DNA from 2 places in the Pseudomonas sp. 1L-B-1-E-C1 genome. Region 2 is predicted to be linked to the other one. Evidence: predicted binding sites of a transcription regulator. Region 2 holds the regulator's gene; the other holds the start of a gene.
The links. Region 2 encodes FliA, which starts transcription of late flagellar genes. Its sites were predicted from a motif close to CTAAAGTTTNNNNNNNNNNNGCCGNTAA; they were not measured.
Positions count from the first base shown of each region.

Region 1: a site for FliA is predicted at 2,102-2,129, ahead of AC0Z4S_RS04715 (methyl-accepting chemotaxis protein). Genes of this name have one in related genera too.

Region 1 is NZ_JBXAWN010000002.1:220,249-225,526, forward strand. Features, by position in the region: gene AC0Z4S_RS04710 (DUF924 family protein) at 1-44, shown strand, start outside; gene AC0Z4S_RS04715 (methyl-accepting chemotaxis protein) at 134-2,026, opposite strand; gene AC0Z4S_RS04720 (outer membrane protein assembly factor BamE) at 2,308-2,562, shown strand; gene AC0Z4S_RS04725 (lipocalin family protein) at 2,592-3,161, shown strand; gene AC0Z4S_RS04730 (formimidoylglutamate deiminase) at 3,248-4,612, opposite strand; gene hutC (histidine utilization transcriptional repressor HutC) at 4,759-5,278, shown strand, end outside.
Region 2 is NZ_JBXAWN010000012.1:104,785-110,062, reverse strand. Features, by position in the region: gene AC0Z4S_RS20960 (chemotaxis protein CheA) at 1-125, opposite strand, end outside; gene AC0Z4S_RS20955 (protein phosphatase CheZ) at 180-968, opposite strand; gene AC0Z4S_RS20950 (chemotaxis response regulator CheY) at 987-1,358, opposite strand; gene fliA (RNA polymerase sigma factor FliA) at 1,526-2,266, opposite strand; gene fleN (flagellar synthesis regulator FleN) at 2,263-3,093, opposite strand; gene flhF (flagellar biosynthesis GTPase FlhF) at 3,210-4,550, opposite strand; gene flhA (flagellar biosynthesis protein FlhA) at 4,562-5,278, opposite strand, start outside.

The DNA of each region.
Region 1 (5,278 bases), on a different contig from region 2:
CTGAGGAGTTGGTATTTCTTTCGAAGCCCGGGTCGCGGTTCTGACCGCAGAAAAGATCGCAGCCTTCGGCAGCTCCTACATGAGTAAAGCGTTCATTCTGTAGGAGCTGCCGAAGGCTGCGATCTTTTGATCTTTATATACGGAAGCTACCAACCAGTTGCTTGAGACGTGCCGCCTGCTGCTCAAGATCCGAACACGCACGCAACGTCGCCTGCAAGTTCTCCACGCCTTCCTGATTCAGCGTGTTGATCTCGTTGATATCGACATTGATCGATTCGACCACGGCGGTCTGCTCTTCAGTCGCGGTCGCCACCGACTGGTTCATCCCGTCAATCTCGCCAATACGCTGGGTCACGCTGCCCAGGCGCTCGCCGGCCTGGTTGGCGATGCCGACGCTGCTTTCGCTCTCGCGCTGGCTCTCGGTCATGATGGTCACTGCCTGGCGTGCGCCGACCTGCAGTTCTTCGATCATCTTCTGCACTTGCTGCGCCGAATCCTGAGTGCGATGCGCGAGATTACGCACCTCGTCGGCGACCACGGCGAAACCGCGTCCGGCTTCACCGGCACGCGCAGCTTCGATGGCGGCGTTGAGTGCGAGCAGGTTGGTCTGCTGGGAAATGCTGGTGATCACCTCGAGAATCTGGCCGATGTTCACCGTGTTGCTGTTCAGGGTTTCGATGTTGCCGCAGGAGTCGCTGATTTTCGCCGACAGTTGCTGCATGGCTTGAATGGTTTTATCCACCACCTGCTGGCCGTCGACCGCGAGGCTGCGCGCATCGCTGGAATGCTGCGAGGCGAGGGCGGCGTTCTGGGCGATTTCCTGGGCGGCGGCGCCAAGCTCATTGATCGCGGCGGCGACGCTGTTGGTGCGGCTGGCCTGCTGGTCGGAGTTGTACATCGACGAGTTCGAGGCGGCGACGACGCGCAGGGCGACCTCGTTGACCTGGCCGGTGGCCGAAGACACTTCGCGGATCGAAGTGTGGATACGTTCGACGAAGCGGTTGAACGAAGTGCCCAGTGCGCCGAATTCATCGTTGCCGTGGATCACCAGACGTCTGGTCAGGTCGCCTTCGCCTTCAGCGATGTCGTGCATTGCACGGCCCATGGTCAGTAGCGGCTGCATCAGCACGCGAATCAGCATGCCGAGCAGGCCGATGATGATCAGCACGGCGATGACCATGGCGATCAGTGCCGAGGTGCGGAATTCACTGAGCATCGAGAACGCGGTGGCTTTGTCGAGCACCAGCGCCACGTACCAGTCGGCCGACGGTACGCCGTTGACGCGGGTGAAGGAAATCAACTGGGTCTTGCCGTCGAACTCGACTTCTTTCAGGCCCGGGCTTACTTGTGGTGCACCGTTCGGATAAGCCTCGGCGAGGGACTTGAGCACCAGTTTGCTGTCCGGGTGAATCAGGATCTTGCCTTCGGCACTGACGATGAACGCGTGCCCGTGGCCGCCGAAATTCAGCGAGTTGATGATCGCGCTGACACTGGTCAGGTCGATGTCGGCACCGGCGACGCCAAGCATCTGGCCTTGACGCTGCACCGGGGTGGCCACGGTGATCACCAGTTTGCCCGACGAAGCGGCGATGTACGGTTCGGTGACGATAGTCTGTTGCGCGCTGTTCGCCGCTTTGTACCAGCCGCGAGCACGCGGGTCATAGTCCGGCGCGCGGTTGCCGGCGGGCACGGAAAACATCACGCCGTCAGCGCCACCGAAGTAGCTGAGCTGGAAATTGCCGGTGTAGGCGGGCAGGTCGATGATGCGCTTGAGGCTGGCGGGCGCGTTGCCGTCGACGGCGACCTGCTGTGACAGCGATTGCAGCAGTTGAATGCGGCTTTCCAGCCAGGTCTGGATGTTGCTGGTGGTCAGGCTGCCCAGCTCCTGCATGGTCGCTTCGGTGCTGCTGCTCAATGCCTGACGCTGGCGATAGTCGTTGAAGAAGATGAAACAGGCGAACGCAACGGCCACCACGAGGGCAGCAGCCAGCAGGATCTTATGGCTGAATTTCATGTTTCTGGTCATCTAATGAGCTACCGCGAAGGGGCTGGTCAGGAAAGGGCGGCAATTTGCCATAGTCGGCAGCGTTGCGCTGCTCTTATTTCGACCGCGGCGCGCCAAAGATTAGGCGCTTGCGGGGAAAGTCGACGAAATGCTCGACAGCTTCACAAAGTTTTTGATTTACCGGCAAAAGCCGGACGGGCGGCCTGATAAATAGGCATCCGGTCACGGAACCAGATGACACTTTGCTCTTCTAAGCTTCTGGTTGGCACCATGCCATCCCCCCTCGTTCCAGGAGTTTCACCATGTCGCTGCGATCTATCGCCCTGCTGTCGTTTTGCGTGCTGTTGGCCGCATGCAGCAAGGTCAATCAGGAAAACTACTCGAAGCTCTCGGCCGGCATGGCCAAGTCCGAAGTGGAAAGCCTTCTCGGCAAGCCCACCGATTGCTCGGGCGCGCTCGGTATGTCCAGCTGCACCTGGGGCGACAAGAACAGCTTTATCAGCGTGCAATACGCCGGTGACAAAGTGCTGATGTTTTCCGGCCAAGGCCTGAAGTAAACCGGGGCTTCGCGCCCACGGAGAAAAAAATGAAGCGGTTATTGCTGATCCTTTTTGCTGGCCTGGTACTGGCCGGCTGCGCCACTTCCGGCGTCGACCCGCTGGCGCCGAAGACCGTCGACAGCGTCAATCTCAAGCGTTATCAGGGCACCTGGTATGAACTGGCACGCTTGCCGATGTACTTTCAGCGCCATTGCGCGCAATCCGAAGCCCACTACAGCCTCAAGCCTGACGGTAACGTCGGCGTGCTCAACCGTTGCCTGACGCCGGACTGGCAGTGGGAAGAAGCCAAGGGCACGGCTTATCCCCAGGTGCCCGGCAAGACCGATAAGCTCTGGGTCGAATTCGATAACTGGTTCTCGCGCCTGGTGCCGGGTGTGGCGAAGGGCGAGTATTGGGTGTTGTACGTCAGCGGCGATTACAAGACCGCGATTGTCGGCGATCCAAGTCGCAAGTATCTGTGGCTGCTGTCACGCACGCCGACTGTCAACGGCGTAGTGCGCGAAGAATTGCTGAGCAAGGCCCGTCAGCAGGGTTACGACACTACGCGACTGATCTGGCGCGCGTCGGATCGGCAGATGGCCAAGACCTCTAATTAAGAGCGAAAAGATCGCAGCCTTCGGCAGCTCCTACATGAGAATGCGTTTTTGTAGGAGCTGCCGAAGGCTGCGATCTTTTGCTTTTCTTACCCTAAAAGATCACGCAGTACCTGGGTGAACGCTCGCGCGCTTTGCTCTTCGCCGGCATGCCGTCCATCGCGCACCACCCACTGACCATTCACCAGCACATCGCGCACTTGCCGATCGCCGCCGGCGAACAACCAGCGATTGAGAATCCCGTCCCCCGACGCTGTCGCCAGATACGGATCGTTGCCATCGAGGACGACCCAGTCCGCACGCTTGCCCACCTCCAGCGCGCCGATCGGCTGCCCCAGCGCCTGCGCGCCGCCGTCTAGCGCCGCGTCATACAATGTGCGACCGACCATCGGCTGGTCGGCGCCATACAAGCGGTTGCGCCGCTGATCGCGCAGACGCTGGCCGTATTCCAGCCAACGCAATTCTTCCACCACGCTCAGCGACACATGGCTGTCGGAGCCAATACCCATGCGCCCGCCCTGAGCGAGAAAATCCACCGCCGGGAAAATCCCGTCGCCCAGATTCGCTTCAGTAGTCAGACACAGCCCGGCGATCGCGCGACTGTTGGCCATCAGCGTGACTTCCTCGGGATTGGCGTGGGTGGCGTGGACCAGACACCAGCGCTGATCGACCTCGGTGTTTTCATACAGCCATTGCAACGGACGGCGACCGCTCCAGCTCAGGCAGTCATCGACTTCTTTCTGCTGTTCGGCGATGTGGATATGCACCGGGCATTGTTTGTCGCTGGCGGCCAATACTTCGCTGATCTGCTGTGGCGTGACCGCACGCAGCGAGTGAAAACACAGGCCCAGCGATTGCGCCTTTTGCTGTGCCAGTAAGGGCTGCAGACGCGATTGCAGCTTCAAATAGTTCTCAGTGCTGTTGATAAATCGCCGCTGGCCATCGTTAGGCATCTGGCCACCGAATCCGGAATGGCTGTAGAGCACCGGCAGCAGGGTCAGACCGATTCCGCTTTCGCTCGCGGCCTGACTGATGCGCAAGGCCAGTTCGGCCGGATCGGCATAGGGCTGGCCGTTGCTGTCGTGGTGCACGTAATGAAATTCGGCGACCGAGGTGTAACCGGACTTGAGCATTTCGATGTACAGCTGGCGGGCAATGATGCCGAGCTGATCCGGGCTGATTTTTCCGACGAGGCGATACATCAGATCGCGCCAGGTCCAGAAACTGTCGTTAGGATTGCCGGCCACTTCGGCCAATCCAGCCATCGCACGCTGGAAGGCATGGGAGTGCAGATTGGGCATCCCCGGCAGCAAAGGCCCGTTCAGCCGCTCGGCACCGTCTGCGGTGGAATCGGCCTGGATTCGGGTCAGCAGGCCATCGGCGCTGACCTCGAGACGTACATTGTTGGCCCATCCGTTAGGCAGCAGTGCGCGTTCGGCAAAGAAGGCGGACATCGTTCGGCACCCCATTGTGTGTAATTTGTATATACATATACAGACGTTTGCCTGCCCGGTAAACTCCGGCAAGCTAGTCACTTTCATCCAATGAACAGGGATCAACCGTGCCGACTCCGCCTCCAGTCTCTCCGTTGGCCGCGAACATGGGCGACAGTCCGGCGCCCTTGTACGCCCGCGTCAAACAGATGATCACCCAGCAGATCGACAGCGGTAACTGGCCGCCGCACTACCGCGTACCGTCCGAAAGCGAGCTGGTCAGCCAGCTCGGCTTCAGCCGCATGACCATCAATCGCGCCCTGCGCGAGATGACTGCTGACGGCCTGCTGGTGCGCATGCAAGGCGTCGGCACCTTTGTCGCCGAACCGAAGAGCCAGTCCGCGCTGTTCGAAGTGCACAACATTGCCGACGAAATCGCCTCGCGCGGCCATCGCCATACCTGCCAGGTCATCACCCTCGAAGAAGAGGCCGCCGGTTCCGAGCGCGCGCTGGCACTGGACATGCGCGAAGGGCAGAAAGTCTTCCACTCGCTGATCGTGCACTACGAAAACGACATTCCGGTGCAAATCGAAGACCGTTTCGTCAACGCCCTGGTTGCCCCGGAATACCTCAAGCAGGATTTCACCCTGCAAACACCTTATGCCTATCTCAACCAGGTCGCGCCGC
Region 2 (5,278 bases):
TTGAGCAGATCTGCATCATCCGGGCGGCTTTCCAGCTCGACCAGTTGTTCGGACAGTTGCTCAAGAATCTCGCCGGCCTCAACCAGGAAATCCTGAAGGATCTCTTCATCGGCGCCGAAGCTCATTAATGGGGTGCTCCTACAGGTCTAAAAACCCAAAAAACCTGAAATTCCGAAATACTAGAATCCAAGGCTGGATAACAAATCGTCCACATCGTCCTGACCGGACACAACGTCTTCTCGTTTATCGGCATGAATCTGCGGACCTTCACCCTGCGAGAGATGTTTTTGTGGATCTTTTTCGGCAAGCATTGCGGCGCGGTCATGTTCGATGCCCGCAAAGCGGTCGACCTGACTGGCCATGAGCACGAGTTTGAGCAGATTGCTTTCGACTTCGGTGACCAGTTGGGTCACACGCTTGATCACCTGACCGGTGAGGTCCTGGTAATCCTGAGCCAGCAGGATGTCGTTGAGGTTGCTCGACACCGCACGGTTGTCCGTGCTGCTGCGTGACAGAAAACCGTCGACCCGGCGCGCCAGCTCACGGAACTCTTCAGCCCCGACCTCGCGACGCATGAAGCGGCCCCAATCGGCACTCAACGTCTGCGCTTCATCAGCCAGACTGTTGACCACCGGCGTGGCGCTTTCCACCAGATCCATGGTGCGGTTGGCCGCGGCTTCCGTCAGCTTGACCACGTAGCCCAGGCGTTCGGTGGCGTCGGTGATTTGCGACACTTCCTCGGCCTGCGGCATGTGCGGATCGATCTGGAAATTGACGATCGCACTGTGCAGTTCACGTGTGAGCTTGCCCACTTCCTGATACAGGCCGCGGTCACGGGTCTGATTGAGCTCATGGATCAGTTGCACCGCGTCGCCGAACCTGCCTTTTTCAAGGCTCTCGACCAGTTCGACCGCGTGTTTTTTCAGGGTCGATTCGAAATCGCCCTGGGATGATTCGTTATGCTCCATAGCTCCCCCGCGCATTCATCAGCCGATGCGTTCGAAAATCTTCTCGATTTTGTCTTTCAACGCTTGAGCCGTGAAAGGTTTGACCACGTAACCGTTCACACCGGCCTGAGCGGCCTCGATGATCTGCTCGCGCTTGGCTTCGGCAGTCACCATCAACACCGGGAGGTGCTTGAGTTTTTCATCGGCACGCACGTGGCGCAGCAGGTCGATACCGGTCATGCCCGGCATGTTCCAGTCCGTTACCAGAAAGTCGATGCTGCCGCTGTTGAGCACCGGAATGGCAGTGGTGCCATCGTCGGCCTCGACGGTGTTGGTGAACCCAAGATCGCGCAGCAGGTTCTTGATGATCCGCCGCATCGTTGAGAAGTCATCAACGATGAGGATTTTCATGTCTTTGTTCAATTCGACCTCCAAGCAGTCTTAAACGCGCCCAGCACCTGGACGCGCCACTTCAATCAATCGGCGCAGCACTTAAAGTTTGTCTGGAGCACAACGGATCGAGACCGGCGCCGTTGATCACCGCACCAGCCTCGTTTCGCAGTGTCCCCACACTGCCTTCAGCGCGCTCGCCACTCCCCCAAACGCCCCCGCAGACGGGCCGCGCACTGGCTGTGTAACTGGCTGACCCGCGATTCACTGACGCCAAGGACCTCACCGATTTCCTTGAGGTTCAGCTCTTCGTCGTAGTACAGCGCCAACACCAGTCGCTCACGCTCCGGCAAATTGGCAATCGCGTCCGCCAGCGCCGCCTGGAAGCGTTCATCTTCCAGATCGCGTGACGGCTCCATATGCGCACTGGCGCCATCCTCGTGCAGCCCTTCGTGTTCGCCGTCCTGCAACAGGTCGTCGAAACTGAACAGGCGACTGCCCAAGGTGTCATTCAGAATCCCGTAGTAATCGTCGAGACTCAATTGGAGTTCGGCCGCAACCTCGTGATCTTTAGCGTCACGGCCGGTTTTAGCTTCAATCGAGCGAATCGCGTCGCTGACCATCCTGGTATTACGGTGAACCGAGCGTGGCGCCCAGTCCCCTTTGCGCACTTCGTCGAGCATCGCGCCGCGGATTCGAATGCCCGCGTACGTTTCGAAACTGGCGCCTTTGCTGGCGTCGTATTTGGTCGAGACTTCGAGCAAACCGATCATCCCGGCCTGGATCAGGTCTTCGACCTGCACGCTGGCCGGCAGGCGTGCCAGCAAGTGATAGGCAATGCGCTTGACCAGTGGCGCGTAGCGCTCGATCAATTCGTATTGCGCGTCACGCGCCGACTTTTTGTAAAGATTCATGCCACTGGCGGTCATATCACAGGCCCTGCGGTTTGCTGCACGAGACGCTCGACGAAAAATTCCAGATGACCGCGCGGGTTGGCGGGCAGCGGCCAGGTGTCGACCTTCTGGGCGATGGCCTTGAAGGCCAGCGCACACTTGGAACGGGGAAAGGCTTCGTAGACGGCGCGCTGCTTCTGCACCGCTTTGCGCACGCTTTCGTCGTACGGCACGGCGCCGACGTATTGTAGGGCGACGTCGAGGAAGCGATCCGTGACCTTGGTCAACTTGGCGAACAGGTTGCGCCCTTCCTGCGGGCTCTGCGCCATGTTGGCCAGCACGCGGAAGCGGTTCATGCCGTAGTCGCGGTTGAGCAACTTGATCAGCGCGTAAGCGTCGGTGATCGAAGTCGGCTCGTCGCAGACCACCAGCAACACCTCTTGCGCAGCGCGAACGAAACTGACTACCGAGTCACCAATACCCGCAGCGGTGTCGATCACCAGCACGTCGAGATTGTCGCCGATATCGCTGAACGCCTGGATCAGGCCGGCGTGTTGCGCCGGGCTCAGGTGCACCATGCTCTGCGTGCCGGAGGCCGCCGGCACGATGCGAATCCCGCCCGGCCCCTGCAACAGCACGTCGCGCAATTCGCAACGGCCTTCGATCACGTCGGCCAGTGTGCGTTTGGGTGTCAGCCCCAGCAGAACGTCGACATTTGCCAGGCCCAGGTCGGCGTCCAGCAGCATGACCCGACGGCCAAGCTCTGCCAGCGCCAGCGACAAGTTCACTGACACGTTAGTCTTGCCGACGCCACCTTTGCCGCCGGTCACCGCGATCACCTGTACGGGATGCATGCTGCCCATGTTATTTCTTTACCTTGTCTTGCATAGACGGAGGCCACATTACTGGCTGCGCGTTCCCGATCGGAACAATGCGTGGCAGACCATCGATGTAGGTACAAAAACTGTTCATGATTACCTCAGCCAACCTGCTTGGTCGGGCTGTGATAGATATCAGCGAACATGTCAGCCATGGCTTCTTCGCTGGGTTCTTCCTGCATTTGCACGCTGACGGCGCGGCTGACCAGTTGATGACGGCGCGGCAGATGCAGATCATCCGGAATCCGTGGGCCATCGGTCAGGTACGCGACCGGCAATTCATGACTGATCGCCAGGCTCAACACTTCGCCGAGACTGGCCGTTTCATCCAGTTTAGTCAGGATGCAGCCGGCCAGCCCGCACCGCTTGTAACTGTGATAAGCGGCGGTTAGAACCTGTTTCTGGCTGGTGGTTGCCAGCACCAGATAATTTTTCGAGCGAATGCCACGCCCGGCCAGGCTCTCGAGCTGCATGCGCAACGCCGGATCACTGGCTTGCAGCCCGGCAGTATCGATCAAAACTACGCGTTTGCGTAGCAGTGGATCCAATGCCTGCACCAGCGACTGGCCCGGATCGACGTGCGTTACCGGCACGTTGAGAATGCGTCCGAGGGTTTTCAGTTGTTCCTGCGCGCCGATGCGGAAGCTGTCCATGCTCACCAGCGCAACGTTCTGCGCGCCGTACTTGAGCACGTAACGCGCGGCGAGCTTGGCCAGCGTGGTGGTCTTGCCCATGCCGGCGGGGCCGACCATCGCAATCACACCGCCCTCTTCCAGCGGCTCGACTTCCGGTACGGCGATCATCCGCGCCAGGTGCGCCAGCAGCATGCGCCAGGCCTGACGCGGCTCTTCGATATCGGTAATCATCGCCAGCAGATCGCGCGACAGCGGACCGGACAGGCCGATGCGCTGCAAACGGCGATACAGATTGGCCTGGGCCGGACGGCTGCCCTGCAGCTGATTCCAGGCCAGGGTGCCGAGCTGCACTTCCATCAGCTCGCGCAGGCTGTTCAATTCAAAACGCATGGACTCCAGTGCTCGCGGATCGACACCCGCCGAAGCCTGCGCAGGGGCTGCGGCCGGACGCGCCGGGGCAGCGTAGGTCGGCTCGCTCAGCGGCTCGGCAGCGGTCAGCGGCAGGCCTGCGGTCAATGGCAGGCCGGCGAACAACTGTTGATTGGTGTTGCCGTCGGCTTCGCCACGCAGGCTCAGCTCGGCCTGGGCGGTGACGATGCGCGACTGGGTCTTGCGCAGCTCGTCTTCGAGTTCCATGTTCGGAACCCGCGGCGCCAGCGCCGACAATTTGTAATCCAGTGCTGCCGTCAACTCGACGCCGCCGGCGATGCGGCGGTTGCCGATGATGGCGGCATCAGCGCCCAGCTCATCGCGAACCAGCTTCATGGCCTGACGCATATCGGCGGCGAAAAAACGCTTAACTTGCATAAACCACTACCTCAGCCGTTGGGCCCTACTGTCGCAACGATGGTCACTTGCTTGTTGTCCGGTACTTCCTGGTAGGCCAGCACATGCAGCCCAGGGACTGCGAGGCGGCCAAAGCGCGAGAGCATCGCGCGAATCGGGCCTGCTACCAACAGGATCACCGGTTGGCCTTGCATTTCCTGACGCTGGGCCGCTTCGATCAACGACCGCTGCAGCTTCTCGGCCATGCTTGGCTCCAGCAGAACGCCCTCTTCCGAGCCTTGTCCTGCCTTCTGCAGACTATTGAGCAATATCTGTTCCAACCTTGGTTCCAATGTGATCACAGGCAGCTCGGACTCAGTGCCTACAATGCTTTGGACGATGGCGCGGGATACCCCGACCCGCACAGCGGCGACCAGAGCGGCGGTATCTTGACTCTTGGCGGCGTTATTCGCGATCGCCTCGGCGATGCTGCGAATGTCGCGCACCGGCACGTGTTCGGCGAGCAGCGCTTGCAGGACCTTGAGCAACTGCGACAGCGACACCACGCCCGGCACCAGCTCTTCCGCCAGTTTCGGCGAGCTCTTGGCCAGCAATTGCATGAGTTGCTGCACTTCCTCGTGGCCGATCAGCTCACTGGAGTGCTTGTACAGAATCTGGTTCAAGTGCGTGGCGACCACGGTGCTGGCGTCAACGACGGTGTAGCCGAGCGATTGCGCCTGGGCGCGCTGGCTGATTTCGATCCACACCGC